2 regions of the Edwardsiella piscicida genome follow, and region 2 is predicted to be linked to the other one. Evidence: riboswitches for the same ligand, from Rfam matches in the RefSeq annotation. Region 2 holds a riboswitch; the other holds the start of a gene.
What was found. Region 2 has a riboswitch for cobalamin ahead of L1P05_RS09620 (cobyrinic acid a,c-diamide synthase CobB). Riboswitches for the same ligand answer to the same signal wherever they lie in the genome.
Positions count from the first base shown of each region.

Region 1: it holds a riboswitch for cobalamin, as region 2 does, so the genes downstream of both, L1P05_RS08915 (cobyric acid synthase) here and L1P05_RS09620 (cobyrinic acid a,c-diamide synthase CobB) in region 2, are expected to answer to the same signal.

Region 1 covers NZ_CP090968.1:1,946,768-1,962,769, reverse strand. Annotated here, with positions in the region: gene pykF (pyruvate kinase PykF) at 1-1,256, opposite strand, end outside; gene cobD (threonine-phosphate decarboxylase CobD) at 1,721-2,797, opposite strand; cobalamin riboswitch at 3,001-3,180, shown strand; gene L1P05_RS08915 (cobyric acid synthase) at 3,369-4,910, shown strand; gene cobT (nicotinate-nucleotide--dimethylbenzimidazole phosphoribosyltransferase) at 4,966-6,024, shown strand; gene phsA (thiosulfate reductase PhsA) at 6,713-8,992, shown strand; gene L1P05_RS08900 (4Fe-4S dicluster domain-containing protein) at 9,004-9,576, shown strand; gene phsC (thiosulfate reductase cytochrome B subunit) at 9,573-10,340, shown strand; gene L1P05_RS08890 (L-serine ammonia-lyase) at 10,411-11,778, opposite strand; gene L1P05_RS08885 (CoA pyrophosphatase) at 12,256-12,828, opposite strand; gene pabB (aminodeoxychorismate synthase component 1) at 12,819-14,207, opposite strand; gene L1P05_RS08875 (YoaH family protein) at 14,350-14,544, shown strand; gene purT (formate-dependent phosphoribosylglycinamide formyltransferase) at 14,575-15,753, opposite strand.
Region 2 covers NZ_CP090968.1:2,110,935-2,126,936, forward strand. Annotated here, with positions in the region: gene L1P05_RS09600 (cobalt-precorrin-7 (C(5))-methyltransferase) at 1-499, opposite strand, end outside; gene cbiD (cobalt-precorrin-5B (C(1))-methyltransferase CbiD) at 493-1,632, opposite strand; gene L1P05_RS09610 (cobalt-precorrin-8 methylmutase) at 1,629-2,261, opposite strand; gene cbiB (adenosylcobinamide-phosphate synthase CbiB) at 2,274-3,233, opposite strand; gene L1P05_RS09620 (cobyrinic acid a,c-diamide synthase CobB) at 3,230-4,609, opposite strand; cobalamin riboswitch at 4,707-4,881, opposite strand; gene L1P05_RS09625 (GHMP family kinase ATP-binding protein) at 5,177-6,043, shown strand; gene eseQ (microtubule-disrupting T3SS effector EseQ) at 6,697-7,425, shown strand; gene atoS (two-component system sensor histidine kinase AtoS) at 7,705-9,531, shown strand; gene atoC (acetoacetate metabolism transcriptional regulator AtoC) at 9,528-10,913, shown strand; gene atoD (acetate CoA-transferase subunit alpha) at 11,142-11,804, shown strand; gene L1P05_RS09650 (3-oxoacid CoA-transferase subunit B) at 11,804-12,454, shown strand; gene L1P05_RS09655 (TIGR00366 family protein) at 12,451-13,773, shown strand; gene L1P05_RS09660 (acetyl-CoA C-acetyltransferase) at 13,807-14,991, shown strand; gene L1P05_RS09665 (5-methylcytosine restriction system specificity protein McrC) at 15,257-15,814, shown strand.

The DNA.
Region 1 (16,002 bases), 160 kb from region 2:
ATCATCGGGATGACGCCTTTGCTCAGGATCAGCTGACGGGCGGTGACCGGGTTGGTGGTCAGGGCCAGGATCATCGCATCCGGGAAGTACTTACGGACGGCCTTGGCGGATTTGCCGCCGGCGGTGGCAACGACGATCAGCGGGGCATCCAGCTTCTCGGCGGTCTCTACCGCGCCGCGGCATACCGCTTCGGTGATGCGCAGCTTACGTGAGTCGTGCAGGGTGTCGATACGGCTCTGCATGACGCGATCGGTACGCTCACAGATGGTCGCCATGATGCCGACGGCTTCCAGCGGGTATTTACCCTTGGCGCTTTCGCCGGACAGCATGACGGCGTCGGTGCCGTCGAGGATGGCGTTGGCAACGTCACCGGCTTCCGCACGGGTCGGACGCGGGTTTTTGATCATGGAGTCCAGCATCTGGGTCGCGGTGATGACCACTTTGCGGGCGCGATTGCATTTTTCGATCATCATCTTCTGCGCGAAGATAACTTCTTCTACCGGGATTTCCACGCCCAGATCGCCACGGGCAACCATGATGCCGTCGGAGGCTTCCAGGATTTCGTCGAAGTTGTTCAGGCCTTCCTGGTTTTCGATCTTGGAGATGATCTGGATCTGCTCGCCGCCGTGGGCCTTCAGGTGCTCACGGATTTCCAGTACGTCGGCGCGCTTACGGATGAAAGAGGCGGCGACGAAGTCAACGCCCTGCTCGCAGCCAAAGACCAGGTCGCGCTTGTCTTTTTCGGCCAGCGCCGGCAGCTGGATAGACACGCCCGGCAGGTTAACGCCTTTGTTCTCGCCCAGGTCGCCGTTGTTCAGAACCTTGCACACCACGGTGCTTTCGGTGACATCGGTCACTTCCATGCCGATCAGGCCATCGTCCACCAGCACGGTGTTGCCGATGCGCAGGTCAGCGGCGAAGCCCGGGTAGGTGACGGCGACGCGGTCGCTATTGCCGATGACGCTCTGGTCGGTGGTGAAGGTGAAGGTCTGGCCGGCGGTCAGGGAGACGTCATTGCCGCCTTCCAGCTTCATGGTGCGGATTTCCGGGCCCTTGGTGTCCAGCAGGATAGCGGCTTTCTGGCCGGTCTTCTCCATGACAGCGCGCAGGTTTTTGATGCGCTGGCCGTGTTCTTCATAGTCACCGTGGGAGAAGTTCAGACGCATTACGTTCATGCCTGCGTTCAGCAGTTTACCCAGCATCTCTTCGGATTCGGTCTTCGGACCGATGGTGCATACGATTTTGGTCTTTTTCATGACATTCATTTCTGCAAGTTGTGATGGATTGGAAAAAGCTTACTCCCACCGCCAATGGCTGGGAGGACAGGGGGTAAAACAGGTGATGCGAAAATAGAACTACTAAGAAGAATAGGCGACAGCCGACGTGCCGGGGCAAAAAATGCGTGCCCGTGGGGAGGTGACCAGTGCAAAGGCCGCGTTGTTATGTAGTAGGCGCTGCGACGAATCAAGGGCTGAAACCATTCAACAAAATTGACGCCGGGTATTATACGTATTTAAACGCAAGAAAGACAACGAATTTGGATAGCGAGCGCGCAATGATGAAAAAAGCGTGCGCAAAGGCTGCTTTCGTTGCGCAACCACGCGCTGTTAAGTGCGTAAGGTCACACTCTGCCGCGATCGGCGCGCCCCGGATGAGGCCGCCGGGTGCGGGGCGTGGGCAGCCCCCGCTCAGCCCCCCGGTCACCGCGCGCCGGCGTGCGTTAGCCTTCGCTGAGGCAGGCGCGCATAGCGGCGATCAGCCGCAGGTTGTCTGGACGCAGGCGCACGCAAACCCGGTAATAGCGCGAGTCCAGCCCCGGGTAGTCGGCGCAGCGGCGGATCAGCAGGCCGTGGGGCAGCAGGGCCTGCTGCAGGCATATCTGCGGGCGGTCGCAGCGCAGGAACAGATAGTTGGCGCGACCCGGCCACACCTGAAGCGACGGCAGCGCCGACAGCGCCGAGTGCAGAAAAGGGCGCTCCTGCGCCAGCCAGCGGTGGGTGGCCTGCTGATAGGCGCGGTCGCGCAGCACGACCTCGCCGGCCAGCGCCGCAAAGGCATTGATGCTCCAGGGCATCTGTCGCGCCCGCAGCCGCGCGGTCAATGACGCATCGGCGCTCAGCAGGTAGCCCAGGCGCAGTCCGGCGATGGCGTAAAACTTGGTCAGGGAGCGCAGCACGCAGAGGCAGGGGAAGCGCGCCAGCTGCGGGATCATCCCCACCCGCTCGGTGATAAAGTCCCAAAAGGCCTCATCGACGATCAGGCGGATGCCCAGGCGCTGGCAGCGCTCCGCCAGCGCCAGCAGCAGCGCGGGATCGGGGGTGAGTCCGGTCGGGTTATTGGGCGTACAGATGAAGAGGCAGTCCAGATCGGCCGTCAGCGCCGCCAGCAGATCCTCATCCACCTGAAATCCGTTCTCGGCCTTGAGCGCGTGGGTCTGAATGGCGCAGCCCACCCGCTGCAGCGCCCGACGGTATTCGGCGAAGCCGGGCGTCAGCAGCAGGGCGCGCCGCGGACGCAGGGCATCGGCCAGGGCAAAAATCAGCTCTGTCTCGCCGTTGCCGGCGACGATCCAGGCGGCGTCGACGTCGTGATGGGCGGCGAGGGCGCGGTGCAGCGCGCGGTACTCAATGTCGGGATAGGGCTGGGCCAACGCCAGGTGGTCGTGCAGGGCCTGGCGCAGGCTGTCGGGCATGCCCAGGGGATTAATGTTGGCGCTAAAGTCGGTGAGGCTAAGTGCGCTGACGCCCAGGCGCTCTGCGACGCCGAGAACGTCGCCGCCGTGCTGGCTGTGTAACATTGCGGTGCTCCAAAAGGGAGGCCGGCTCAGCGCACCGTCGTCACGGCGGGCGTCTGCCCCCTCGATTAATGAGTGGCCCCTGATCGGGTGAAATCTGCGCACGGGGCGTCTTGAGTCTGTCCATCAGCCCCCGTCGATAGGGGTAAGGCTACTCTTTTGATGATTTTGCTGTAATTTATGCGCTATGGGCGCTTTTCTGCAAGCACCCGCAGGTGCACGACGGTTTACCGACGCGATGCGTTCGGGAAGGAGGTGTGACTCCTCCGCAGCCCCCGCTGCTGTGATGCCGACGACCCCGCAGAATGCCACTGATCGCCAAGATTGGGAAGGCGCGGGCGAGAGTGAGGCTAAGCCAGAATACCGGCCGTCATGCCATAACGTAGCAATGCCCTCGGTGGGAGGGGATGGGCTGGGTCGGACGTCGCCGCAGGGCGCCGTTCGCGCTGGCGCATGACCAACCCGCTTCGGCGGTTTTTTTTATGGGGTAAATGACGATGAGAATGCGACGGTTTGGCGCCAGCGGTCACCGCGCCTTTATCGGTTGGCCGCCGCGCGTCCTGGGGGAGGGAGCATGACCCTCTCGATCATGATACAGGGCACCGCCTCGGACGCGGGGAAAAGCGTTCTGTGCGCCGGGCTGTGCCGGGTGTTCTCCCAGGATGGCTACCGGGTGGCGCCGTTTAAGTCACAGAATATGGCGCTGAACTCCGGGATCACCGCCGACGGCGGCGAGATGGGACGCGCGCAGATGATGCAGGCCGAGGCCGCCAAGATAGCCCCGGACGTGCGGATGAACCCGATCCTGCTTAAGCCTACCAGCGACTGTCACGCCCAGGTGGTGCTGATGGGACGGGTGCTGCAGGATATGGATGCCGTCCACTATCACCGCCATAAGCCTCAGCTACTCGCGCAGGTGGCGCGGGTGTACCGCGAGTTGGCCCGTCAGGTCGACATCATGGTGTTGGAGGGGGCAGGCAGTCCGGCGGAGATCAATCTGCGCGATGGCGATATCGTCAATATGGGAATGGCGGAGGCGATCGACGCGCCGGTGCTGCTGGTGGCCGATATCGATCGCGGCGGCGTATTCGCCTCCATCTATGGCACCCTGGCGCTGTTGACGCCGCCGGAGCGCGCGCGGGTCAAAGGGGTCATCATCAACAAGTTCCGCGGTGACGTGACGCTGCTGACCCCGGGCCTGCGCCAGATAGCGTCCCTTACCGGCGTACCGGTGCTGGGCGTCGTACCGTGGCTGACGCTCGATTTGGATGACGAAGACGGCGTGGCGCTGCAGCGCGGCAAATACCGGCACGCGGGGGAGAGGGCGCTGGAGATCGCGGTGCTGCAGCTCCCCTATATCGCCAATTTTACCGATTTCTCGCCGCTGAACGCCCAGCCGGACGTCACCCTGCGCTATGTCACGGAGCACGATGAGATTGGCCAGCCGGATCTGTTGATCCTGCCGGGTAGCAAAAGCACGCTGGCCGATCTGCGCTATCTGCGCGACAGCGGCCTGGCCCATCAGATCCTCTGCGCCCACCAGGCCGGTACGCCGATTCTGGGCATCTGCGGCGGCTACCAGATGCTGGGGCGGCGGATCGTCGATGGGGTTGAGTCGACGCAGGCGGCCATGAGCGGTCTGGGGCTATTGGACTGCGAAACCCGTTTTGCCCGGGAGAAAACCACCGCGCAGGTGCGGGGCGCGTCGCTGGGCGGGTTGCCCGGTCCGTGGGCGGGGTGCAGCGCGATTCCGCTGGCGGGCTATGAGATCCATATGGGGGTGACTCAGCGCGGCGCCGGATGTTCCCCGTTCTGCCGCCTGCTGTCGGTCAACGGGGCGGCGGACGATCGGGAGGAGGGCGCCATCAGCGCCGATGGTCTGGTGATGGGCACCTACCTGCACGGGCTGTTTGATACTCCGGCGCTAACGCGAGCGCTGCTCGATGCGCTGCGCGAGCGTAAGGGGCTGGCGCCGGACGGTGGTCCGCGCCTCAACTACGCTGCCTGGCGTGAGCAACAGTTTGACGGGCTGGCGGCGGCGCTGCGCGAGCATGTGGATATCGCGCGCATCTATCAGCTGATGCGCGACCACGCGCGCGGTGCCTCGTCATCATGATGACGCGAACACGCTCCGCGGAGCGCATGACATTAACCTTAAGAGATACGCAACGATGACCCATTATGCACAGGCGCTGGCGGAGATCGTCGCCGCCATTCGTCCGCTGGACGACGCGGCACAGGCGCAGGCGCGCCAGCGCCAAGACAGTTTACTGAAGCCCCCCGGCAGTCTAGGACGGCTGGAGCAGCTCGCCGTTCAGCTGGCCGGGATCACTGCGCCACAGCCGCCGACCGTGACGAAGAAACAGATCTTCGTTATCGCCGCCGATCACGGAGTATACCAGGAAGGGGTCGCCATTTCGCCGCAGGCGGTGACCGCCATCCAGGCGCACAATATGGCGCTGGGGATCACCGGCGTGTGTGTGCTGGCGCAGCAGGCCGGCGCCGCCGTCACGCTGGTGGATGCCGGCATCGACGCCGATCCCCTGCCGCAGGCGGTCAATATGCGCATGGGGCGGGGCTGTGGCAATATTGCGCACGGCCCGGCGATGAGCCGAGCGCAGGCCGAAGAGCTGCTGGTGCGCTGCGCCAGGCTGGCGATGGCGCAGGCCAAGGCGGGGGTCGATCTGATGGGGATCGGCGAACTGGGCATCGCCAATACTACGCCGGCGGCGGCGCTGGTCAGCGTGCTGACCGGCAGCGCGCCGGCGCAGACGGTGGGGCTGGGCGCCAACCTGCCGGCCGATCGTCTACGGCATAAGGTGGCGGTGGTGGAGCAGGCTATCCGTATCAACGCGCCCGACCCCCAAGACGGCGTGGCGACGCTGGCGGCGCTGGGCGGGTTCGATCTGGTCGGCATGGCCGGCGTGATGATCGGGGCCGCGGCGGCGCGGGTTCCGCTGGTGCTGGATGGCTTTCTCTCCTATGCCGCGGCGTTGGCCGCCTGCCGGATCGCACCGGGGGTACATCCCTATCTGATCCCGTCGCACCATTCGGCGGAGAAGGGGGCGGCGCTGGCGCTGGCGGCGCTGGGGCTGACGCCGTACCTGCATATGGAGATGCGCCTCGGGGAGGGAAGCGGCGCGGCGTTGATGATGCCGATCGTGGAAGCGGCCTGCGCCGTTCATCAGCGCATGGGGCTGCTGAGCCAGAGCAATATTGTGCTGCCGTAGCCGCGCGCGAACGGAGTGTCCCCGGTATTGACCCGCGGCGATCGAGGTGCGTAGATATCGAGATCGTCGCGGTACGGGGTGGGGAATAATCGGCGGGCGGTCATGACCTTGTCATGAATATGATGATGAGATTCCATATCATTATTTGTTGAATATGCCACAAACGCCCCGCGCTTATTTGTGCTGTGTCTTGCTGAAATGTTGCGAAAAAGTTTATTGGATATGCCATAAATATATTGCGCCGCGCTATTCTCGCTCTGGATTAATGGTGGTGATTCATTGAATATGCCATTAAAAACCGGTTCATGTTAGCCGGGCTAATCTGTAGTGATCCCCGTTGCTGGCGCGGTGAGAGGAGATATGCCCGATGACAGAGGGCGGATGTTGCAGCGCATCGCGCGCGTGGCGCGCCGCGCAGGGCGGTGGGGCGCCCTAATAATGGAATAAAGCAATGATGCGCTATACTATTATTGGCGTTGACGAGGTATTATTGCTTTATCTGGTTATGCTATTTTTAATTTACCCGTTTTCCCGGTATATATTGACGCAACATCTGTTCACATTTATTTATCATGACGGCGTCAGTGGTGGGGAAATAATTTCCCATAGGCTGCTTATTTGCTGATGAGCTCAAATAATAAATCTCATTTCTCCCTATAATCATTTTATATAATAAAAAGGAGACTATATGAGCATCAGTCGTCGTTCTTTTCTTAAAGGCATTGGAATTGGCTGTAGTGGATGTGCCCTAAGCAGTTTTCCGCCCGGGGCGCTGGCGTTGAATCGACCCGATGAAATAAAAGGTAAGGCTAGGCTGACGCCCAGTCTGTGCGAGATGTGCTCTTTCCGCTGCCCGATACAGGCGCAGGTGGTGAACAATAAAACGGTGTTTATCCAAGGAAATCCGCAGGCGGCGCATCAGGGCACGCGGATCTGCGCCCGCGGCGGCAGCGGGGTGAGTCTGGTCAACGATCCGCAGCGTATCGTCAGGCCGATGAAGCGCAGCGGCCCGCGCGGCGCCGGGGAGTGGCAGACGATCAGTTGGCAGCAGGCCTACCGTGAGATCGCTGAAAAAATGAATGCCATCAAGGCGCAGCACGGCGCGCAGAGCCTGGCGTTCTCCTCCAAGTCCGGCTCCCTCTCGGGGCACCTGTTCCATTTGGCCTCCGCCTATGGCTCCCCGAATACCTTTACCCACGCCTCGACCTGTCCGGCGGGTAAGTCTATCGCCGCCAAGGTGATGATGGGCGGCGATCTGGCGATGGACATCGTCAACACCCGCTATATGGTGGCCTTCGGTCACAATCTGTATGAGGGAATTGAGGTCGCCGATACGCATGAAATGATGATGGCGCAGGAGCGGGGCGCCAAGGTGGTCAGCTTCGATCCGCGGCTGTCGGTCTTCTCCAGCAAGGCCGATGAATGGCATGCGATCCGCCCCGGCGGCGATCTGCCGGTGCTGATGGCCATGTGTCACGTGATGATCGCCGAGCGTCTGTACGATGCGGCCTTTGTCGATCGCTATACTCTGGGATTCGATCGGCTGGCGGCGGCGGTCAGTGAGACCACGCCGGCCTGGGCGCAGCAGCATTCGGATATCCCGGCGCAGGTCATCGTACGGGTGACCCGTGAGCTGGCCGCCTGCGCGCCCCACGCGATGGTCAACCCGGGCCACCGCGCGACCTATTCGCAGGAAGAGATCGACATGCGGCGGATGATCTTCACCCTGAATGCCCTGCTGGGTAACGTGGAGCGTCAGGGCGGCCTGTATCAGAAGAAGGGGGCCTCCGTGTATAACAAGCTGGCCGGCGAGACGGTGGCGCCGACGCTGGCCAAACCCGGTGTGAAGGGGATGCCATCCATCCAGGCGCCGCGTATTGACGCGACGGCGCCGCAGTTTACCTATATCACCGCCAGCGGCGGCGTGGTGCAAAGCATTATCGATGCCGCACTGAAGCAGACGCCTTATCCGCTGAAGGGGTGGATTATGTCGCGCCATAATCCGTTTCAGACCGTCACCTGTCGCCCCGATCTGGTGAAGACCGTCGAGAGCTTGGATCTGGTGGTGAGCTGCGATGTGTATCTGAGCGAAAGCGCCGCCTATGCCGACTATCTGCTGCCGGAGTGTACCTATCTGGAGCGCGATGAGGAGGTCAGCGATGTGTCCGGCCTCAACCCGGCCTATGCGCTGCGTCAGCAGGTGGTGGAGACCATCGGCGACGCGCGGCCCAGCTGGCAGATCTGGAAGGAGCTGGGGGAGGCGCTGGGGTTGGGCCAGTACTACCCCTGGGAGACGATGGCGACGCGCCAGCTGTTTCAGCTGGGGGGCGATCGGGCGCTGTACGGTGCGCTGCGCGAAAAGGGATATCTCAGCTGGGGGGTGCCGCTGCTGCTGCGCGAGCCGGCCTCGGTTGCGCGGTTTATCGAGCGCTATCCTCAGGCGGCGGCGCAGTGCGATAGCGACGGCACGCTGGGCGGGGCTCTGCGCTTTAAGTCGCCCAGTGGACGTATCGAGCTCTATTCGGCGGCGCTGGAGGCGCTACTGCCGGGCTATGGCGCCCCGCGCTTTCGGAATCTGGCCCTTAAGCAGCCGGATCAGCTCTATTTTATTCAGGGCAAGGTAGCGGTGCACACCAACGGTGCGACGCAGTATGTGCCGCTATTGAGCGAGCTGATGTGGGATAACGCGGTGTGGGTACATCCCCAAACGGCGCAGGCGCGCGGTATTCGCAGCGGCGATATGGTGTGGCTGGAAAACGCGATCGGCCGGGAAAAGGGCCGGGCGCTGGTGACCCCGGCGATCCGCCCCGATACCCTGTTTGTCTATATGGGCTTTGGCGCGAAGGCCGGTGCCCGTACGGAGGCCACCCGCCACGGGATCCACTGCGGCAATCTGCTGCCCCATGAAACCAGCCCGGTGTCCGGCACCGTGGTACACACCGCTGGCGTTACCCTGAGCCGCGCCTGAAGGAGCCGTCGATGAATCAGAACGATAACCACTATGTCATGCTGCATGACGAAAAACGCTGCATCGGCTGCCAGGCCTGTACCGTCGCCTGCCGGGTGCTGAACGATGTGCCTGCGGCATACAGTCGGCTGCAGGTGCAGATCCATCTGCCGGAGCAGGAGACGGATGGCCGCTTCCGCTTTGTTCGGGTCTCGTGCCAGCACTGCGCCGATGCACCCTGCGTCAGCGTGTGTCCTACCGGCGCCTCTTTCCGGGATGATAACGGGATCGTGCAGGTCGATAAGTCCCGCTGCATCGGCTGCGACTACTGCGTCGCCGCCTGTCCTTTCCACGTGCGCTATCTGGATCCGCGCAGCGGCGTCGCGGATAAGTGCAACTTCTGCAGCGATAGTCGCCTGTCGGAGGGGCTGGCGCCCGCCTGTGTCTCGGTCTGCCCGACCGATGCGCTGCACTTTGGTCGTCTGGAGTCGGCGGAGGTGCAGAGTTGGATTGGCCAAGAGGAGGTCTATCGCCAGCGGGATGCGCGCAGCGGAGATGTCAGCCTGTATCGTCGTAAAGAGATCCACCGGGAGGAGCAAGCATGAATAGCATTTGGGGTGCGGAGTTACACTACACGCCGGACTACTGGCCACAGTGGCTGGCGCTGGCGGCGGCGCTGGTCGTCGCGCTGCTGGTCGGGCTGGCGCTGCACGGGGCGCTGCGCTACGCCCTGGCGCCGAAGAATGCCCCGGGGGTACCGGTGAGGCTGTATCTCTACTCGGCGGCGGTGCGCTGCTGGCACTGGAGCAACGCGCTGCTGTTTGTTCTGCTGCTGCTGAGCGGGCTGTGCGGCCACTTTTCGCTGGGGCCGGTGGCGCAGTGGGTCGCTCTGCATACGCTGTGCGGCTATGTGCTGATCGTCGCCTGGGTCGGCTTTGTACTGATCAACCTGCTGAGCGGCAATGGACGCCATTACCGCGTCCGCTGGCGGGGGCTGATCTCGCGCTGCCTGCGCCAGGCGCGCTTCTATCTGTTCGGCATAATGAAGGGCGAGGTGCACCCCTTCGTCGCGGATGCGCGGGGCAAATTTAACCCGCTGCAGCAGCTGGCCTATCTGGCGATTATGTATGCGCTGGTGCCGCTGCTGATGGTCAGCGGTCTGCTGTGCCTTTATCCGCAGTTTAGCGCCGGACAGGCGCCGCTGATGCTGACGCTGCATATGGTGCTGGCGGTGGTCGCACTGATGTTCCTGTGCGCCCATCTCTATCTGTGTACGCTGGGGGATACGCCGGGGCAGATCTTCCGTAGCATGCTGGATGGCTATCATCGCCACCGCGCGCACGAGAGCGCACCGGACGCGCGCCCGTAGCACCATGGCGGGGGAGTGGGTAAGACAGCGGGGGCGAAAGCCCCCGCTGTGCTATCGCAGCGGCTGTGCCTCAGCCGCACTGAACCTTGATAGCCAGGCCGCCGCGCGAGGTTTCTCGGTACTTGGCGTTGATGTCTTTGCCGGTCTCGTACATGGTCTCAATTACCTTGTCCAGGGAGACGCGCGGCGCGGAGGTGCGCTGCAGCGCCATGCGGGCCGCGTTGATCGCTTTCACCGAGGCGATGGCGTTACGCTCGATGCATGGTACCTGTACCTGACCGGCGACCGGATCGCAGGTCAGCCCCAGGTTGTGCTCCATGCCGATCTCTGCGGCGATGCACACCTGCACCGGGCTGCCGCCCAGCAGCTCCGCCAGCCCGGCGGCGGCCATGGAGCAGGCGACGCCCACCTCGCCCTGACAGCCGACTTCGGCGCCGGAGATCGAGGCGTTCATCTTATACAGGGCGCCGATAGCGCCGCTGGCCAAGAAGTAGCGCACGAAGACATCCGGGGTCACGGGTTCGATAAAGTGGTCGTAGTAGGCCAGCACGGCCGGTACGATGCCGCAGGCGCCGTTGGTCGGCGCGGTGACGACGCGTCCGCCGGCGGCGTTTTCTTCATTGACCGCCAGGGCAAACATGTTGACCCAGTCGATCACGTTCATCGGATCGCGTGAGTATTTGTCGCTGGTGACCAGCATCCGACGCAGCGCGGCGGCGCGGCGCGGCACCCGCAGCGGCCCCGGCAGAATGCCTTCGGTGTTCAGTCCGCGCTCAATGCAGGCCTGCATGGTGTCCCAGATGGCGGTGAAGTAGGCGTAAATCTCCTCTTTGCCGTGCAGCGCCAGCTCATTTTTCATTACCAGCCCGCTGATGGAGAGCCCGGTTTCTTCACAATAGTCCAGCAGCGCCTGCGCGGAGTGGAACGGATAGGGAACCTTGACGTCGTCGCCGCTGTCCTGGCCAAAGTGCTCCTCATCAACGATAAAGCCGCCGCCGATGGAGTAGTAGGTTTTGCTGTACAGTGGGGCGTCGCCGGCGCCGTAGGCGCGGATGGTCATCCCGTTTTCATGCAGCGGCAGGTTATCGCTGCGGAAGACCATACTGCCGTCGCGAGGGAAGATGACCGGGTGGCCTTCGCGGCCCAGGGGCAGCCGTTCGCTGCTCTCCACGGTACGGATAAACTCGGGAATGGCGTCGATGTCGACGCTGTCCGGCAGGTTTCCCGCCAGCCCCATAATGATGGCGATATCGGTGTGATGGCCTTTACCGGTCAGTGAGAGCGAGCCGTAAACGTCAACGGCAACGCGCGTGACCGACGGCAACAGACCCTGCGCCGCCAGATCATCGACAAACTGTTTCCCGGCTTTCATCGGGCCGACCGTATGGGAGCTGGAGGGGCCAATGCCGATCTTGAACATGTCGAAAACGCTAATCACGCTAAAGCTCCTTAAAGAGGCTATGTCTTGTGCTGCTGGTGTAAAGTCGTCGACCGGCGCAATCGCGGGTCACGTGTCACCCGGGGTCGCCGTCACGGCGGCGGCGGGTGGAGTTGTTATCGCCGATTCGCATTAAATAATTTAATGCTGCACAGGCCCCTTTAATGGGGCGCCAACAATAACCGAACTGCGGCGTCGGCGCACGCGTAATTGTGCCACTGGCGTGCTCTCTCGCGCGGGAACGCGGCGATCGGCGGTACGGCGAACTGCGCAAAATAACCATGGGAATATGCTGCCAATTTCCACTTTTCTATCATATGACCCTGTGAAGAGTGAAAATCAAGACATATTCACATTGTTGCCCGCTGGGGGACGGCGACGGTCCGTTTTTGTCGGGTGGCTAGCAAAAATGCGCGCGGCCGCCGCGCCGTGGCGCCGCGCGGCTCGGATAAACTGAGGTAGGGGATCGGCGCCGACTCAGGGCGCGCGGGTCTGCAGGGCCAGGCGGCGGATCATCGCCGCCGTCAGTCCCCAGATCAGAAACTCCCGGTAGCGGGACAGGTAAAGGCGGTGCGCCGCGCCGGCGCGGGTCACATCCAGCGGATGATAGCGGCCCGGCTCCAGCGCCTGCGTCAGGGGCAGCTCAAAGATCTGCGCGACCTCGTCGCGGTTGGGGTGCAGGCGCAGCGGCGTGGAAAGAATGGCGACCACCGGCGTAACGCAGAAGCCGCTGCTGCTGTCCTGCGGCGGCAGATGGCCGAGGATCTTGACCCGGGTGGGATCCAGCCCGATCTCCTCCTGCGCTTCGCGCAGGGCGGTGGCATACAGAGAGGCATCCTGCTGATCGTGCGCTCCGCCGGGAAAGGCGACCTGGCCGGGGTGCTTGCGCAGGTCGGCCGCGCGTCGGGTCAGCAGCAGGGTCGGCTGTGGGCGGTTGACGATGGGGATCAGCACCGCCGCCTGGCGCGTGTGGCGCGGCGGGCGCTCCGGCAGCGGGCGATTCAGCTGAAAATGGGCCACAAAGCGGGCCAGCGCCGGGCTTAGTCGCATCGCGGGGGCGCTCCGTTCGCCAGCAGCGGCAGGATCCGACTGACTTTATCCAGCGTCTCCTGGTACTCGGCCTCCGCCTCACTGTCGGCGACGATACCGCCGCCCGCCCAGCAGTGCAGGCGTCCATGCTCCGCCAGCAGGGTACGGATCGTGATGCTGGTATCCATGTTGCCGCAGGCGCTGATATAGCCGATGGCGCCGCAGTAGAGGTTACGCCGCTGCGGCTCTAGCGCATCGATGATCTCCATGGCGCGGATCTTGGGCGCACCGGTAATCGAGCCGCCCGGGAAGCAGGCGCGCAGCAGATCGCAGGCGTCCAGCCCCTCGGCCAGACGGGCGCAGACGGTGCTGACCAGATGGTGAACGGCGGGGAAGGTTTCCACCGCGAACAGTTCGGGCACGCTGACGCTGCCCGGCGCGGCGATCCGGCCAACGTCGTTACGCATCAGATCGACAATCATCAGGTTCTCCGCGCGATCTTTGGCCGAGGCGGCCAGGCGCAGGCGCTGCTGGGCATCGTCATGGGGCGCCGGACACCGGGGCAGAGTACCTTTGATCGGGCGGGTAACGATATCGCCCTGGGTGAGCTGCAGGAAACGCTCCGGCGAGACGCTGAGCACGGCGCTGCGCGGCAGACGCAGGAAGGCGGAAAACGGCGCCCGGTTGGCCTGCGTCAGGCGCAGGAAGGCCTGCCACTCATCGCCGCGGTAGTCGGCGCTGAAGCGCTGGGTCAGGTTGATTTGGTAGCAGTCGCCGGCCTGTAAGTGCGCCTGTATCCGCTGGAAGGCTTGGCGATAGGCCTCTCGGCTCAGGTTAGCCTGCCAGCCAGACGTCAGGCTGAAGGGGGCGACGGGGGCGGGCGTCTGCGCCAGCAGCCAGGCCAGCCGCGCTCCGGCGTCCCGCCAGCTGAGCAGCATCACCCGGCGCCGATGATGATCGACGATCAGCGCCCAGTCGTAGATCCCCTGCGCCATGTCCGGGGTCTGCAGATCGGCGCAGGCCAGGCTGGGCAGACGTTCGAATCGTCGCCCAAGATCGTAGCCCCACAGCCCGAGCGCCCCGCCGCAAAACGGCAGATCCGGCGGCGGCGAGCAGCGGGGAAGATAGCGCGCTATCTCCGCGCGCAGCAGGGTCAGCGGATCGCCGTCGTCCTCCCGGCAGGCGCCGTCCCGCGTGGCGATCCGCGTCCGCTCGCCGCGGGTCTGCAGCGTGGCGCAGGGGTCGGCCACGACAATATCATAGCGGTTGTGGGCGTGGTCGGCGGCGGCGGAGCTGAGCAGCATGGCCCAGGGATGGTGCGCCAGCGGGGCAAAGTAGCGCAGCGCCGCATCGGGCTGGTAGGGAAGGTCACGCTGTGTCAGTTCGGGGATAGCGGTCATAGCGGCGTGGGGGTCTCATCGGTCTGTATATGATTTAGGTCAATTATCTACGGATGGCGCCTGCGCGGCAATCACCACGGCGCTGTTCCGTCCGGCGGGTTGGCTATATACTGCAGCGGAATTAACCGAGAGGAGACGTTGTATGGTTGGCGGTATGCCGGCATTAACCCATGAACAGCAGCAGGCGGCGGCGGAGCGCATCCAGACGCTGATGACGCAGGGGATGAGCAGCGGAGAGGCGATCGCCCAGGTCGCCGCAGAGATCCGCGCCAGCCACCGCGGCGAGCAGATTCGCGTGGCGTTTGACGAGACGGACGACGACGAGGCGTCGCAGTAGGGCGAGGCGCCAGCGGCGCCCCGGGGGCGTTTAGGGGCGGATAACCACCGACGCCGCGCTGTCCCTGGCGCGCTGGCGCGCCGTTTCCGTACTCTCTCCCCAGGCCAGCGCGACGCCGAGGCGCCGCACGCCGTCGATGTGCGGCTTGCCAAACAGGCGCAGCTGGGTTGCCGGGCGCAGCGCCTGCGAGAGATTGGCGAAGGTAACGTCGTCGCTGTGCAGCGACGGCAGCAGTACGGCGGATGCGCTGGGGCCAAACTGGCGGATCACGCCGATCGGCAGCCCGAGAAACGCGCGGACATGCAGCGCAAACTCAGAGAGATCCTGCGAGACCAGCGTGACCAGCCCGGTATCGTGGGGGCGGGGGGAGACCTCGCTGAAGATCACCTCGTCGCCGCAGACAAACAGCTCTACGCCAAACAGACCATATCCCCCCAGCGCCCGGACGACCGAGGCGGCGATCGCCTGCGCCCGCGCCAGCGCGGCAGGGCTCATCGCCTGCGGCTGCCAGGACTCGCGGTAGTCGCCCTCCTGCTGGCGGTGCCCGATCGGCGCGCAGAAGTGGATCCCGTCGCTGGCCTGTACGGTCAACAGGGTTATCTCGAAATCGAAGCGAACCTCACCCTCTACGATGACGCTGTCGGCGTCACCGCGGGCTCCCTGGCGGGCGTATTGCCAGGCGGACGCCACGTCGTCGTCGCCGCGCACGATGCTCTGTCCCTTACCCGATGAACTCATGACGGGCTTGACGAAGCAGGGATAGCCGATCTCGGCCACCGCCTGGCGAAACGCCTCGATGCTATCGGCAAAGCGATAGGGGGAGGTGGGCAGCGCCAGGGTCTCGGCCGCCAGGCGGCGGATCCCTTCGCGGTTCATCGTGAGCTGTACTGCCCGGGCGCAGGGAACGACGCGTTGGCCGTCGCTCTCCAGCTGCAGCAGCGTTTGCGTTGCGATGGCCTCGATTTCCGGCACGATATAGTCAGGGCGCTCGCGTTCGATAAGCGCCCGCAGGCTGTCGCCGTCGCGCATATCGATGACGTGGCTACGGTGGGCGACCTGCATGGCCGGCGCATCGGCATAGCGATCCACGGCAATCACTTCCAGACCGAGACGCTGACACTCAATAGCGACCTCTTTGCCGAGCTCACCGGCGCCTAACAGCATGACGCGGGTTGCATGGGGACGAAGGGCGGTTCCGATTGGCTGCATGGATTCTGTTCCTGTTCACTCGGGGAAATCATCGTCGGCAGTATATACGAAACCGTTTGCGTGGCAACGAGAAAGATTTTATTACAATGAGCAACAAAACGATAAGCTTTAAATAACCTTTTGTATTTCATTGTGTTGACTATGGGCTGCCGGGGATGCTTTACACAATTGTGCGCTATGTCTCACTAGAGCGTTTTCGCCGTCGGAGGCAGGGATATACTGGAAAAACGGGGGATAGACGGGGCGCTG
Region 2 (16,002 bases):
TCACCATCCAGCGATGCCCTTTCCCCCGCGCAACCAGCTGCGCGGCGATCTCTTTCGGTCCACAGCGCGCGTCGGTGACCATCGCGACCTTGCTATGGCGCGCCAGCTCATCAAAATTGACCCGGCGGCCGTGGCTGCTGGTGAGCCACATCTCGTTCATGTCGACGCCCGCCTGCGCGCAGAGATACTGCACCGCGCTGATGCCGGGGATGATGCACACATGCTCAATACCAAAGTGCGCCACGATCCGCGTGCCGATGCCGTAAAACAGCGGATCGCCGGAGGCCATGATCACCACGCGGCGCCGGCGCCGGGCCTCCAGCCAGGCCAGCAGCGCCGCGACGTTGGCGCCGAGGGTGAAGGTCTCGCCGCGAAAGGTCGGGAACTGCTGTAAATGACGCGCCCCGCCCACCAGGCTCTCCGCCTGCGCGATCGCATCGCGCGCCGCGGGGGTCATCAGATGGACGCCCGCCGGCCCCACCCCCACGACCGTCAACATTGCAGATCCGCCACGATCGCGGCGACCGGGCGGTTGCTGCCCAGCGTCTGGTTATCAAACGAGAACAGAATGGCGTCGCAGATCGGCAGATGCTGGGTAAAGCGCAGCCGCTGTATGACCCGCTGGCAGATACGTTCGGCGAGATGGTCATACAGCGACTGAAAGCCGTAGGCGTCGATATGCTCCATCGCGGCCTCGGTCGTGTCGCAGTCGCGCACCCGCGTCAGCAGCGCCAGCGGCGCGCCAAGCAGCGCCAGATGTGCCACCAGCGTCTCCATGCGCGCATCGGCCATATGGCTGTGGGTGTGGAAGATCCCGGCGGCGACCTTGATCAGTTTGCCCGGGTGGCCGACCAGCACGATCTGGCGAAACCCCAGGCGCACCGCCTCTTCGATCATATAGCCGACGAAGTTGCTCATCGTCACCACCGCATCGGCCTCGATCCCCATCTGCTCACGCACAAAGCGCTCGCCGTGGTTGCCCGGCACCAGCACCACCCGCGTCATCCCGGCGGCGCGCTTCATCTCCAGCGTCAGCGCCAGCGAACGCTTCCAGCTCTCCTCCGACATCGGCGTCACGATGCCCGTGGTGCCGATGATCGAGATGCCGCCCAGGATACCCAGGCGGGCGTTGTAGGTTTTCTGCGCCCGCGCGACGCCCTCCGGCGCAAAGATCTCGACCGCGGCGCCGCGCGTCGGGCCGATCGCCTCGCGCACGGCCGACTCAATGGTGTGGCGGGGCGTGCGGTTGATCGCCGCGCTGCCGATGGGCAAGCCAATTCCCTTGCGCGTCACGGTGCCGACCCCCTCGCCCCCCGACAGCGATATCGTGCCGCTGTCGTTGAGCGTGACCCGCGCAAAAATCAGCATACCGTGGGTCGCATCGACATCATCGCCGCCGTCTTTGCGAATGGCGGCGATGGCCTGCTCCCCCTCGATATGCGGCGATTCAACGCTCAGGTTCAGCGTGACGCCGGAGGGGGTGACGATGGAGACCTGGTGGATCGGCTGCTGGCGCAGCGCCATCAGCGCGGCGACCTTGGCGGCCGCGGTGGCGCAGGAGCCGGTGGTATAGCCCTTGCGCAGCGCCTTTCCGTGGTGCCACACCGGCGTATCGAAGGCCCGATCGTTCATTTTTCCCCCCGCAGGTGGTACAGCACGGCGTTAACGATCGCCGCCGCCACGTTGCTGCCGCCCTTGCGCCCCAGCGCCGCGATGGCGGGCAAGCCGCTGTGCGTCAGCGCCGCTTTCGACTCCGCCGCGCCGACAAACCCCACCGGCACCCCCACCACGCCGCCGACGGCGACATCGTGCTCCAGCAGGCGAAACAGCGCCGTCGGCGCATTGCCGAAGACAAACACCGGGCGCTCCGCCTCCGCCACCGCCCGATCGACCGCCGCCATGGAGCGGGTGATCCCCTGCGCCTTCGCCTGCGCCACCACCTGCGCATCGCTGATATAGCAGCGACACTCGCCGCCAAACGTGGCCAGCAGGGGTTTATTGATCCCCGAGAGGGCCATCGTCGTATCGGTGTAGATAACGGACGGCCGGCTCAGCGCCGCGCACAGCTGCGTCAGCGCATCCGGGGAGAACCAGAGGATATCCAGCCAGTCAAAGTCGGCGGTGGTGTGGATAACCCGCTTGACGATCGCCTCGTGCAGCGGGCTGGCGAACTGGTACGTCGGGCGCGTCTCACGGATGATCTCGCCAATGATGTCGAAACTTTTGGCCTCAATCGCCTGGGGTTGCTGGATATATTGCATGATCTCGTCTCCTCAGGCCGCGCCGACCAGCAGCCAGCGCACCGCCATAAACAGCGCCAGCGCCAGGGCTGACGCGACCCACATCAGTCGAATCGTTCGGGAAATATCATCTGGGGTAACCGCGCGGCGCGCATCGCCGATCCAGGGCTTCTCCACCCGCTGGCCAAAATAATCGTTCGGCCCGCCCAGCCGGATCCCCAGCGCACCGGCCACGGTCGCCTCCGGCCACGCGCAGTTGGGGCTGCTGTGGCAGCGGCGATCGCGCCAGCCGATGCGCAGCGCGCGGGCAACATCCTCGCGGCATAGCCACGCCGCCGCGCTCAGCAGCAGCCAGCTCAGCCGCGCGGGCAGGTAGTTCGCCGCGTCATCCATCCGGGCGCTGACCATGCCGATCGCCCGGTACTTTTCATGCTTGTAGCCCACCATCGAGTCGAGGGTATTGACCGCCTTGTAGGCCAGCGCCAGCGGCGCGCCGCCCAGCAGCAGGAAGAACAGCGGCGCGATGATGCCATCCACCGTATTCTCGGCGACGGTCTCCACCACCGCCCGGTTGATCTGCGGCGGCTGCAGCGACGAGGTATCGCGCCCCACGATCCAGGAGAGCTTTTCGCGGCTCGCGGCGAGCGCACCGGCGCGCAGCGGCCGTTCGACCTCCCGGGCGGCATCCGCCAGACAGCGGCCGGCCAACGCAGTAAAGATCATCCAGACCTCGACCGCCCACCCCAGCCACGGATGGATCGCCCGCGCCAGCGTCAATCCCCCCCAGGCCACGCCCCACGTCACCCCCACCACCGTCAGCCACAGCACGCCGCCGCCGATGCGCAGCGCGCCCTCGCTGCGGCAGCAGCGGCGCACGCACCGCTGCACGACGGTGATCAGGCGCCCCATCCAGCGTACCGGGTGCGGCCAGCGCGGCGGATCGCCGATCGCGGCGTCGAGGAGCCAGGCGAGGCACCAGGCCAAGAGCGTCATAGGGCCGCCCTGGCGGCCGCCAGCCAGCGGCTCAGCATCCGCGGGCGCTGGGCGAAATGAACGTGCAGATAGCTGGCAAAGGCGCTGCCGACCTGCCATCCCCCGTCCCACGCCTGGGTGGTCACCCCATCGCGCACTTTGCGACACGCCAGCAGCGCGGGGGTGTGGGGGGAAAAGTCGGAGTAGTGGAACTCATGTCCGCGCAGCGTTTCGCCGCTATCCGCCAGCAGCGTCGGCTGACGCGCCTGCGCCTCGCAGTAGCCAAAGCGGGTCAGCCGTTGCCCCATTTTACTGTGACCGGGAATAATATTGGCCATCGGGTGGATCGCCCCGTCGGCATCCTCTAGCGTGCTGCCCAGGTACATCAGCCCGCCGCACTCGGCGTAGATCGCCGCGCCGCGCCGGTGCGCCGCGCGCAGGCTCGCCAGCATCGATGCGTTGGCCGCCAGCCTCTCGGCATACAGCTCCGGGTAGCCGCCGCCCAGCCACACCATCTGGCAGTCGGGCAGCTGGGCGTCATGCAGGGGGCTAAAGCGGACGATCTCGACGCCCATGCGTTCGAGCAGCGCAACGTTGTCCGGGTAATAGAAGTTGAACGCCTCGTCCTCGGCCATGGCCAGCGTCAATCCGCGGCCGGCGTCGGCGGCGGGCAGCGCAGGCCAGGCGCCGGGCGGCAGCGACGCCATCGGGCACAGGGAGAGTAAGCGATCGATATCCAGGGTGCGTTCGAGCGCGGCGGCAAACGCCTGCCAGGGCTGCGCCCGCACGACGGACTCCCGGGCCGTCACCAGGCCGAGGTGGCGCTCAGGCAGGGAAACGCCCGCCATCTGCGGGATATAGCCGAGCACGGGAATGGCGCAGTAGTGTTCGATGGCCGTTTTAAGCAGCGCGAAATGCGCCTCGCTGTTGACGCGATTCACCATCACGCCCGCGATATTCAACGTGGGATCAAAGTGCTGAAAGCCCATCACCGTGGCGGCAATCGAGGTGGAGACCGCCTTGCCATCCACCAGGAGGATCACCGGGCAGCCGAGCTGCTTGGCCATCCCCGCGCTGCTGCAGTAGTTCGGATCGGTGCCGTAGCCGTCATACAGCCCCATCACCCCCTCGATGACCGCGACGTCGGCCCGCTGCATCCGTTCGCCAAACAGCGCGTTAAGCGTCGGTGCGGGCAGCATAAAGCTATCGAGGTTGCGGGAGGCGGTGCCGCACACGGCCGTATGCCAGCCGGTATCGAGGTAGTCCGGCCCCACTTTGTACGGCTGAACGCGCAGCCCACGCTGTTTCAATAGACTCAGCAATCCCAGCGTCACCGTGGTTTTGCCACAGCCGCTGCCGGTGCCCGCCAGAACGAACGCGTACTGCTGTGCCGCCATGCCCCTGATCCTGTTCAGGGTGGTTGGAGGGTATAGATACACCGTTACCCAGTCTTGCGACTGTATGCATCAGATCAACCCACTTCCCACCGAAGTTGTTGGTAGTTACCGACGGGCAGGTCTTCTGGCTTAGCGTCCTCCTCGCCCGTCCTTCCCAATCTTGCGATCAGTGGTGTACACGGGGTCGTCAGCATCACAGCAGCGGGGGCTGCGGGGGAGTTACACCCCCTTCCCTACCATTAATATGGCAAACCTGTCGGCTTATTACATGGTGAGCGAGCAACGCTCGCTCACCGTCACAAAGATCTCTTCATGCTCACGCCTGCGCGGCGCTCGTCGCCCATCACAGAAGTAAAGACGGCGCAATTTAGCATAAAAACCGCATGAGGGTACGTCTTCCACCCGTTATTATCATGCAAATAGCGTTACCGCTGATTCTCAGACTATCACCATAGCACGCTTTTTCCCCACGCTCCCGCCGGCGCGGCAGGGCGAGGGTGAAAAGCGTGGCTTTCCTGCCGTCGCCATGCCACTATGCGGCAAAATTATCGGTTCAAAGGTGAAGGCGTGGCCGTTGCGCAGTGCCCCGCCTCCTGCGGGGAGCTTATCCAGGGCTGGATCCTGGGCAGTGAAAAGCTGATCTCCTGCCCCATCGGGTGGTACAGCACCGTTGAAGTCAGCCGCGGCGCGCCTCGGGCGGACGAACGCCCCCTGGCCCGCGCCATGGTTACGCGCCTATTGCAGCACTGGCGCTACCCGGCGCAGATGAGCCGCGAGATACGCATCGATATCCACTCCACCATTCCGGTGGCCAAGGGGATGGCCAGCAGCACGGCGGACATCGCCGCCACCGCCGTCGCCACCGCGCACCATCTGGGGCATACCCTGGATGAGGGGACGCTCGCCGCGCTTTGCGTCTCCCTGGAGCCCACCGACAGCACCCTGTTTCGCCAGCTGACCCTGTTCGATCATAACGATGCCTCCACGCAAATCGCCTGCGCGGCGCCGCCCGCGCTCGATCTGCTGGTGCTGGAGAGCCCGCTGACGCTGCGCACGGCGGACTATCACCGCGCCGCGCGCCGGGCGGCGTTACAGGCCGGTGCCCCCGCGCTCCAGCGCGCCTGGGACAAGGTACAGGCGGCCTGCGCGACACAAGATCCCTATCGGATGGGCGAGGCCGCCACCCTCAGCGCCATCGCCAGCCAGCGGCTGCTGCCCAAGCCCGGCTTTGATGCGCTGCGGTCGCTGGTCGACGCCTGTGGGCTATATGGCATCAACGTGGCGCACAGCGGCAGCGTCGTCGGGCTGCTGCTGGATCGAGGCAAAAATGACGTCGACGAGGTTAAGTGGCGGCTAACCCAACAGCGGCTTACCCGCCATTGGCCCGTGCAGCACCTGCTCAGCATGGTGCCGGGCGGAGTCACCCTGCTATAGCCGGCGCCCTCCCCACCTTGCCCTCTGCCCGCGGCGCGGCGGCGTAGTTGACCAACCGCGCGTGAATGTGCGCCTGGGGCACCGGATCCGGGGGCGCGGATTTGCCGACGTCGACGAGCCACACCTTGCCGTTATTCATGCCCCGCGCCTCGGATAAAATAGGCCGGTCCGCCGCGCAGGAGTGAATAATGCGGATTGCCAGCGCATGCATTTCCCCACCAATAATAAATAATGCCGTCGGTACTATTTATTCATTTGCGGAATAATTTTATAGCCTATATCGATGGAGTTATATCGCATTGATGGTTAAAAATCGCAGCCTATCGCCGACCTGCGATGCGAAATAGGTCGATATCGCTTATCGAACCACCCTATTTATGCCGCGCCCGCGCGTGTTTTTTATTGATGGCGTCGGGCTCAAGGCGCTGCGGCAGCGCGCTGCCACGCACCGCAGGCGGAAAAGCGGACGCGCCGACCTCTATCAACAATAATTAAACAAATCACGACGCGCGCTACCAAATAAGCAATGTGCAGATACAATCATCTATATAAATCGATATAACCGACGCGACATAAGACTATTTGACGAAGACTATCGTCATATCGCAAAAAGACGTTCTCCTTTCACTTTCGGCATATAAAGAGTGTGCGCAATGAATATTAACGCCCTGCTGCATTTATTTCAGAAAAACCATAGTTACGATATAAACGACAATGCATCCAACCACGCCGACAGGGTGAATCTGGCCAGCTTTAGAAAAATATCAGAAGACAGCCATGATGCTCGCATTACATTCGATCTCACCATGCGTCAGTGCGATGACCTGCTAAAGCTTGGCTGCAATAAGCCGCTGGATAAAGTCCAGACGCTCTGCGATATCTGCACCGATTTAGCCAACAGGCTGATTATGGAGGCCACGTCTATCTCTCATGCCCGCCATGCGGTCAATCACCGCCTGGCGCAGGATATTGACTCCTATATCGGCTCACGCGCCAATGCGGTGCTCGACGACGTGCGGCACCAGCGGCAGAGAGAGATCCCCAAAAACGCCCGCGCAGAGATCGTGCGATCGGCGATGCTCGAGGGCGGCTACGAAAAAATCGTGGAAGAGAAAAGCGATGATAAATTACTGAGCTTTGCCAGACCCGGCCTAACCGCCGAGATAAATATCTTAGCCGACCAAAAATTATCGTTAACCAGCCGAGAAACCAACTATTTCAATAAAGAGATCAAACCGCTCATCTACGATCTCACCTACGATGCCATCGTCTCTCACCCCGAGATTGCTCAGCAGCACCTGCAGCAACAGCATTATATGCCAGCGGCGCAGGTATTAGCGCTGGTCAGAGAGAAAGCGGAGCGGTGGCTCGCGGAACATTGATCGCCGCCCGGCTCATTATCCCTCCCCCGCGCGGCCGCTGCCCGCCTAAGGCCGTTCTCCCCCGCCGCCGGCGCGGCCTCAGCTCACCCCCGCCGCGAGGCACCCCCCCTTCCCTGCGGCCAACGGGCCGCCCCTCTCCCCCTGCCGTCGCGGCATCCCCGCGACGCGGCGCCGCCGCATGTGCGCCGCACTTGCCGGAATATGATGCGCCGCTGAGAAACCGCCGGCGCAAAATTCGATAATCGGGGTTTGCCTGCGCCGAGCCACCGGGATACCTGCATGCGCTTTTTAAGAGGGTTATACCCACGACGATTACGCAATCAAATGATACTCATGGCGATCCTGATGGTCATCGTACCGACGCTGTCGATTGGCTATATCGTCGAGATCGAGGGGCGCTCCGCGGTGCTGGCCGAAAAAGAGAAAAAGCTGGCCGCCGTCGTGCAGCTGCTCGACCAGGCGCTGGACGAACGCCTGGACCACTTCTCGGCGCTGCCGCGCGCTGAGCGTATCCGGGCGCTGAATGCCGAGCTCAGCCCCATCACCGAGCGCATCACCCAGGCGTTTCCCGGCATCGGCGCGGGCTACTACAGCAAAACGCTGGATGCGATTATTACCTATGCCCCGTTCGCGCTGTATCAAAGCAACGTCGGCGTGACCATTGCCGCCGACCACCCCGGACGCGAAGTGATGCGCAGCGATACGCCGATCGTCTTTTCCGGCCACCAGGTGCGCGGCGATATTCTCAACTCGATGCGCCCCATTCGGCGAGACGGCGAGGTGACGGGCTACATCTGGGCCAATGAGCTGACGCAGGATATTCACCGTCAGGCTCGCCAGATGGATCTGCGCATTATGGCGGCGCTGGCGGCGGGTCTGCTGTGCAGCCTGCTGCTGATCGTCCTCTTTTCACGGCGCTTCAGCGCCAATATCGACATCATCACCGAGGGGATCTCGACGCTGGCGCATAAAACGCCGGCGCCGCTCCCCGAGCTGCCCGGCGAGCTGGGGCAAATCAGCCGCAGCATCAACGCGCTGGCGCAAACGCTGCGCGAGACCAAAACCCTTAACGATCTGATCATTGAAAACGCCGCCGACGGGGTGATCGCCATCGACAGGCTGGGTGCGGTCACCACCATCAACCCCGCGGCAGAGGCCATCACCGGCTATACGCGGGATGAGCTGGTGGGACAGCCCTACGCCGCCCTGTTCTCCGACTCCCATTTCGCCAGTCCGGTGCTGGATACCCTAGCGCACGGCACCGCCCACCTGGCGCAAGAGGTCAGCTTCCCGGCGCGTCATCGCACCATTGAGATCAGCGTCACCACCAGCCGCATCCACAATCCCCATGGCGAACTGATGGGGGCGCTGGTGATCTTTTCCGATCTGACCGCCCGCAAAGAGACCCAGCGCCGCCTGGCGCAAACCGAAAGGCTTGCCACGCTGGGCGAGCTGATGGCCGGCGTCGCCCATGAGGTGCGCAATCCGCTGACCGCCATCCGCGGCTACGTGCAGATCATCCGCCAACAGACCACCCAGCCAGCGCATCAGGAGTACCTGTCCGTGGTACTCAAAGAGATTGACTCTATTAATAAAGTCATTCAGCAGCTGCTCGACTTCTCCCGGCCGCGGCAAAGCCAGTGGCAGCAGGTGTCGCTCAACGCGCTGATCGACGAGGCGCTGATCCTGGTGCAAACCTCCGGGGTTCAGGCGCGGATCGCCTTCCACTGCGCGCTGGACAGGAGGCTGCCGGCGATCGTGGCCGATCGCGAGCTGCTCAAGCAGGTGCTGCTGAACATCTTAATCAATGCGGTGCAGGCCATCAGCGCGCGCGGCGAGATTCGCATACGCACCTGGCAACCCGCCCCGGCGCAGCAGGCGGTGGCGATAGAGGACAGCGGCTGCGGCATCGATATCGCGCTACAGCAAAAAATCTTCGATCCCTTCTTCACCACCAAGGCCTCGGGGACTGGCCTGGGGCTGGCGCTGAGCCAGCGCATCATCAACGCCCACCGGGGGGATATTGACGTGGTCAGCACGCCGGGAGGCGGTTCGACCTTTACCCTCACGTTACCGCGCAATCCGCCGGAGAGCCCTGCAGAATGAAAACCCGCAACCGTATTCTCATCGTGGATGACGAAGATAACGTACGCCGCATGCTCACCACCGCGTTGACGCTCCAGGGGCATGAAACACACGCCGCCAGCCACGGGGCCGAGGCGCTGCAGCGCTTTGCCGACGCGCCGCCGGACGTGGTGCTGATGGATATCCGTATGCCGACCATGAACGGGATCGACGCCCTGAAAGTCATGCGCGCCCGGCAGCCGCGCACCCCCGTCATTCTGATGACCGCCTACGCCGAGGTGGAGACCGCCGTCGAGGCGCTGCGCAGCGGCGCATTCGATTATGTGATCAAGCCCTTCGATCTGGATGAGCTGAACTTACTGATCCAGCGCGCGCTGCAGCTGCAGGCGATGAAGCAGGAGATCCGCAGCCTGCATCAGGCCCTGAGCACCCGCTGGCAGTGGGGACATATCCTGACCAACAGCCCGCGTATGATGGATATCTGCAAAGACACCGCGAAAATCGCCCTTTCGCAGGCCAACGTGCTGATCAGCGGGGAGAGCGGAACCGGCAAGGAGCTGATTGCCCGCGCCATTCACTACGGCTCGCGGCGCGCAAGCGGCCCCTTTATCAAGGTCAACTGCGCCGCCCTGCCGGAGTCGCTGCTGGAGAGCGAGCTGTTCGGCCATGAGAAGGGCGCATTCACCGGCGCGCAGACCCAGCGCCAGGGGCTGTTTGAGCGCGCCCATCGGGGCACCCTGCTGCTGGATGAAATCGGCGAAATGCCGCCGCCGCTGCAGGCCAAGCTGCTGCGGATCCTGCAGGAAAGGGAGTTCGAGCGCGTAGGTGGACACCAAACCATTCGGGTGGATATCCGCATCGTGGCCGCCACCAACCGGGATTTACAGGCGATGGTGCGCGAGGGCGGCTTCCGTAACGATCTCTTCTATCGCCTGAACGTCATTCATCTGCCGCTGCCGCCGCTGCGCGAGCGGCGGCAGGACATCGCCCTGCTCGCCAACCATTTCTTACAAAAGTTCAGCTCGGAGAACCAGCGCGACATGATTGAGATCGATCCGGCGGCGATGTCGCTGCTCAGCGCCTGGCCCTGGCCGGGCAACATCCGCGAGCTCTCCAACGTCATCGAGCGCGCGGTGGTAATGAGCACCGGCGCGGTCATTTTTGCCGACGATCTGCCGGCTCCGCTGCACCAGCCCATCGGCGGCGGCGCTGGCGCCAAAAGCGCCCCGCCCGGCGAGCGCAATCTGAAAGAGGAGATCAAGCGCGAGGAGCGGCGCATCATCAGCGAGGTGCTCGAACAGCAGGCGGGAAACCGCACCCGCACCGCCCTGATGCTGGGCATCAGCCGCCGCGCCCTGATGTACAAGCTGCAGGAGTACGGCATCGATCCGGCCGGGTGCTAGGCGCCGCCTATCGCCCTGCGGGGCCCCCCGCGGCCAAAATCTGCTATGCAGAATTTTGCACAGTGCGCAACGCTCTGCACAGCGCCCCGCGCGCCGCCGCACGGCGGCATTCATCATAATCCATATTATTCAATACGATAATCAATAATCTCGTCCACAGGCCACTCTGGCATTCGGCTTGCTATTCCCTGTACGTACTCACATTCGTGCAAACACCAGGGAACAATAATGAAAACCAAGCTGATGACCTTACAGAGTGCCCGCGCGCTGTTTCGCGACGGCATGACCATTATGGTAGGCGGTTTTATGGGCGTAGGCAGCCCGCCCCGCCTGATCTCGGCCCTACTGGAGTCCGGCGTCAGGGACCTGACCCTGATCGCCAACGATACCGCCTTTGTCGATACGGGCATCGGCCCGCTGATCGTCAACGGGCGGGTCAGCCGCGTCATCGCCTCCCACATCGGCACCAACCCGGAAACCGGGCGGCGCATGATTGCCGGGGAGATGGAGGTTCAGTTGGTTCCGCAGGGCACCCTCATTGAGCAGATCCGCTGCGGCGGCGCCGGGCTCGGCGGTTTTCTGACCCCCACCGGCGTCGGCACCGTCGCCGCCGAGGGCAAGCAGACCCTTGAGCTCGACGGCAAAACCTGGCTGCTGGAGCGCCCGCTGCGCGCCGATCTGGCGCTGATCCGCGCCCATCGCGCCGACCCCCTGGGCAACCTGACCTATCAGCTCAGCGCCCGCAACTTTAACCCGCTGATCGCCCTTGCCGCCGACGTCACCCTGGCTGAGCCCGACCAACTGGTGGAGACCGGCGCGCTGCTGCCTGACCACATCGTGACGCCCGGCGCGGTCATCGACCATATCGTCCTGCCTCAGGAGAATTCATAATGGATACCAAACAGCGTATTGCGCGCCGCGTGGCGCGAGAGCTGCGCGATGGCGACATCGTCAACCTGGGCATAGGCCTGCCGACGCGGGTCGCCAATTATCTGCCGCAGGGCATCCACATCACCCTGCAGTCAGAAAACGGATTCCTGGGGCTGGGGCCGGTCACCACCGCTCACCCCGATCTGGTAAACGCCGGGGGACAGCCCTGTGGGATCCTGCCGGGCGCGGCCATGTTCGACAGCGCGATGTCGTTCGCCCTGATCCGCGGCGGTCACGTGGACGCCTGCGTACTGGGCGGGCTGCAGGTCGATGAACAGGCCAGCCTCGCCAACTGGGTGATTCCCGGCAAAATGGTGCCGGGCATGGGGGGCGCCATGGATCTGGTCACCGGGGCGCGCAGGGTGATCATCGCCATGGAGCACTGCGCAAAGGATGGATCGGCCAAAATCCTCCGCCGCTGCACCCTGCCCCTTACCGCCCGCCATGCGGTGCATGTGCTGGTCACCGAGCTGGCGGTATTCCGCTTTATCGACGGCAAAATGTGGCTGACCGACATCGCCGAAGGGTGCGATCTGGCCACCCTGCGCGCGAAGACCGAGGCCCATTTTGACGTCGCCGCCGATCTGCAGATCCTGCGAGGTGACGCATGATTGGCCGCATCTCACGCTTTATGGCGCGCTTCGTCAGCCGCTGGCTGCCCGACCCCTTGATTTTCGCCATGCTGCTGACCCTGCTGACCTTCGGCATCGCGCTGTGGCTAACCCCGCAAACGCCGCTCAGCATGGTGCGCTTCTGGGGCGACGGCTTCTGGAACCTGCTGGCCTTCGGCATGCAGATGGCGCTGATCATCGTGACGGGCCACGCGCTGGCGAGCTCCGCTCCGGTGAAAAGCCTGCTGCGCACCGCCGCGTCGGCCGCCAAAACCCCCGCCCAGGGCGTGATGCTGGTGACCTTTTTCGGCTCCGTCGCCTGCGTCATCAACTGGGGATTTGGGCTGGTGGTGGGGGCGATGTTTGCCCGCGAAGTCGCCCGCCGCGTGCCGGGCTCCGACTACCCGCTGCTGATCGCCTGCGCCTACATCGGCTTTCTGACCTGGGGCGGCGGCTTTTCCGGCTCGATGCCTTTACTGGCGGCCACCCCGGGTAACCCGGTGGAGCACGTCGCCGGGTTAATTCCGGTCAGCGATACCCTCTTCACCGGCTTTAACCTGTTTATCACCCTCGCCCTGATCGTGGTGATGCCCTTTATTACCCGCCTGATGACCCCCAGGCCGTCGGAGGTCGTCAGCATCGATCCGGCCCTGCTGCAGGAGGAGGCCGATTTCCAAAAAAGATTACCGGCCGACGCCCCCCCGTCGGAGAAGCTGGAAGAGAGCCGGACGCTGGCGCTGATCATCGGCGCGCTGGGCATCGCCTATCTGGGCGTCTACTTCGTCGAGAAGGGGTTCAACATCACCATCAACACCGTCAACATGATGTTTATGATCGCCGGTCTGCTGCTGCACAAAACGCCGATGGCCTATATGCGCGCCGTCAGCGCCGCCGCGCGCAGCACCGCCGGCATTCTGATTCAGTTCCCGTTCTACGCCGGGATCCAGCTGATGATGGAGCACTCCGGCCTCGGCGGCCTGATCACCGAGTTCTTCATCAACGTGGCCAATAAAGACACCTTCCCGCTGATGACCTTCTTCAGCTCTGCGCTGATCAACTTTGCCGTGCCGTCCGGCGGCGGCCACTGGGTCATTCAGGGGCCGTTCGTCCTGCCCGCCGCGCAAACCCTGGGGGCCGATCTCGGGAAATCGGTGATGGCCATCGCCTACGGCGAGCAGTGGATGAACATGGCGCAGCCCTTCTGGGCGCTCCCCGCCCTGGCCATCGCCGGGCTCGGGGTGCGCGACATCATGGGCTACTGCATCACCGCCCTGCTGTTCTCCGGCGTCATTTTTGTTATCGGTCTGACCCTGTTCTGACCGCGCCCTCTCCCCGTTTTTAAGGAACAGAAGATGAAAAATTGTGTCATCGTCAGCGCGGTACGCACCGCCATCGGCAGCTTCAACGGCGCCCTGTCCGGCGTCAGCGCCATCGATCTGGGCGCCACGGTCATCAGGGCCGCCCTGGAACGCGCCCGCCTCGACCCGCAGCGGGTGGATGAGGTGATCATGGGCAACGTGCTGCAGGCCGGCCTGGGGCAAAACCCGGCGCGCCAGGCGCTGCTGCGGGCCGGCCTCAGCGAGGCGGTCTGCGGTTTTACCGTCAACAAGGTCTGCGGATCGGGGCTTAAGAGCGTGGCGCTGGCCGCCCAGGCCATTCAGGCGGGGCAGGCGCAGGCGCTGGTCGCCGGCGGTATGGAAAACATGAGTCAGGCGCCGTACCTGCTGAATGCAAAGGCGCGCTGGGGCTACCGCCTGGGCGACGGCACGCTGACCGACGTTATCCTGCAGGATGGCCTGCTGTGCGCCACCCACGGCTACCCGATGGGGATCACCGCCGAAAACATCGCCCGCGAATACGGCATCAGCCGTGAGATGCAGGATGCGCTGGCCCTGCACTCCCAGCAAAAGGCGGCCAGCGCCCTCCAGCGCGGCGCGTTTCGGGCCGAGATCGTCCCGGTCAGCGTGACATCGCGGAAAAAAACCACCCTCGTTGAGCGCGACGAATTCCCCAAAGCCGACACCACGGCGGAAGGGCTCGCCGCCCTGCGCCCGGCGTTCGATCAGGCCGGCAGCGTCACCGCCGGCAACGCCTCGGGGATCAACGACGGCGCGGCGGCGCTGGTGGTGATGGAGGAAAGCGCCGCCCGGGCGGCGGGGCTGACGCCGCTGGCGCGGATTAAGGGCTATGCCAGCGCCGGCGTCGCACCGGCGCTGATGGGGATGGGGCCGGTGCCCGCCGCCCAGAAGGCGCTGCGCCAGTGCGGGCTGCAGATGACCGATATCGATCTGATTGAGGCCAACGAAGCCTTTGCCGCGCAGTTCCTGGCCGTCGGCAGGACGCTGGGGCTGGAGGCTGAAAAGGTCAACGTCAACGGCGGCGCCATCGCGCTGGGCCACCCCATCGGCGCCAGCGGCGCCCGGATCCTGGTCACCCTGCTGCACGCGCTCGCCGCCCGGGACAAAACCCTGGGGCTGGCGACGCTGTGCATCGGCGGCGGCCAGGGGATCGCCCTGATCGTGGAGAGGATCGGCTAAAACCGGAGCGGGCGCGCGTCGGCGCGCCCATCGGCCTGCCCGTTATCCCCCAGCCAGCGACACGCTTCAGCCGGGATGCTCCCACCCCGCGCTGGCGCGCCCCACGCCGCCATCGCCGCGGCCGGCGCGACGTTTTACGGCGCCGCAGCCGCACATTGCCGCACCACAGAACGCCCCCCTGCGGCCCGGGGCGGCACTATCCGCGCCTCCGCGCCGGAGCCATCGCGCGCCCTGGGTCAAGATAGGTGGTTTTTCACCCCAAACCATGAAAGGCGATAACCGGGCCTTCTCACTGTTGTTTCCCATGGAGAAGGTATTTGAACACTACGTGGCGAAGACCCTGCGTGAGCAGTATGCGCCGCAGGTCGCGGTTCACGCGCAGGTTCAGAGCAAGAGCCTGGTCACCCATGCGGATGCGCAGTGGTTCAGGCTTAAACCCGACATGGTGATGATACAGGGTAAGCAGGTGATCGCCGTTCTGGATACCAAGTGGAAGCTGCTTGATCCCACTTTGGCCAATGGCGCTGATAAATATGCGCTGCAGCAGAGCGATTTCTATCAGATGTTTGCCTATGGTCATCATTATTTTGATCAGCAGATTACGGTGCGGGAGATGTTTCTGGTGTACCCGGCACATGCCAATTTTACCGCCCCGATCGCGCAGCATTTTGCGTTCCCTACGCCAGGTAAACCGCCTTTGCGCTTATGGGTGGTCCCTTTTGTCATCGATAAGGTTAATCCACGCCTGGCGCTACCCGAGGCGAGCCAGCTGTATCAGGCTTGCGCCGCTGCGGGCGCCGTATCGCTATCCGTGAGCGGATGATCGCCTGCGCCCGCCGCTCATCCACGGACTGCGGGCATACGTGGGAAAGGCGGCCGCTGCGATCAACGGCGTGAAAGACCCGCGGGTGGAACCCCCGCTTTTTTCAGGAGCACCCACCCAACATAGCGCGCCCCTTAATGCCGTATCGGCCTCATCGAGGGGCGCGGAAAAGCCGCAGGCGTTGCAGG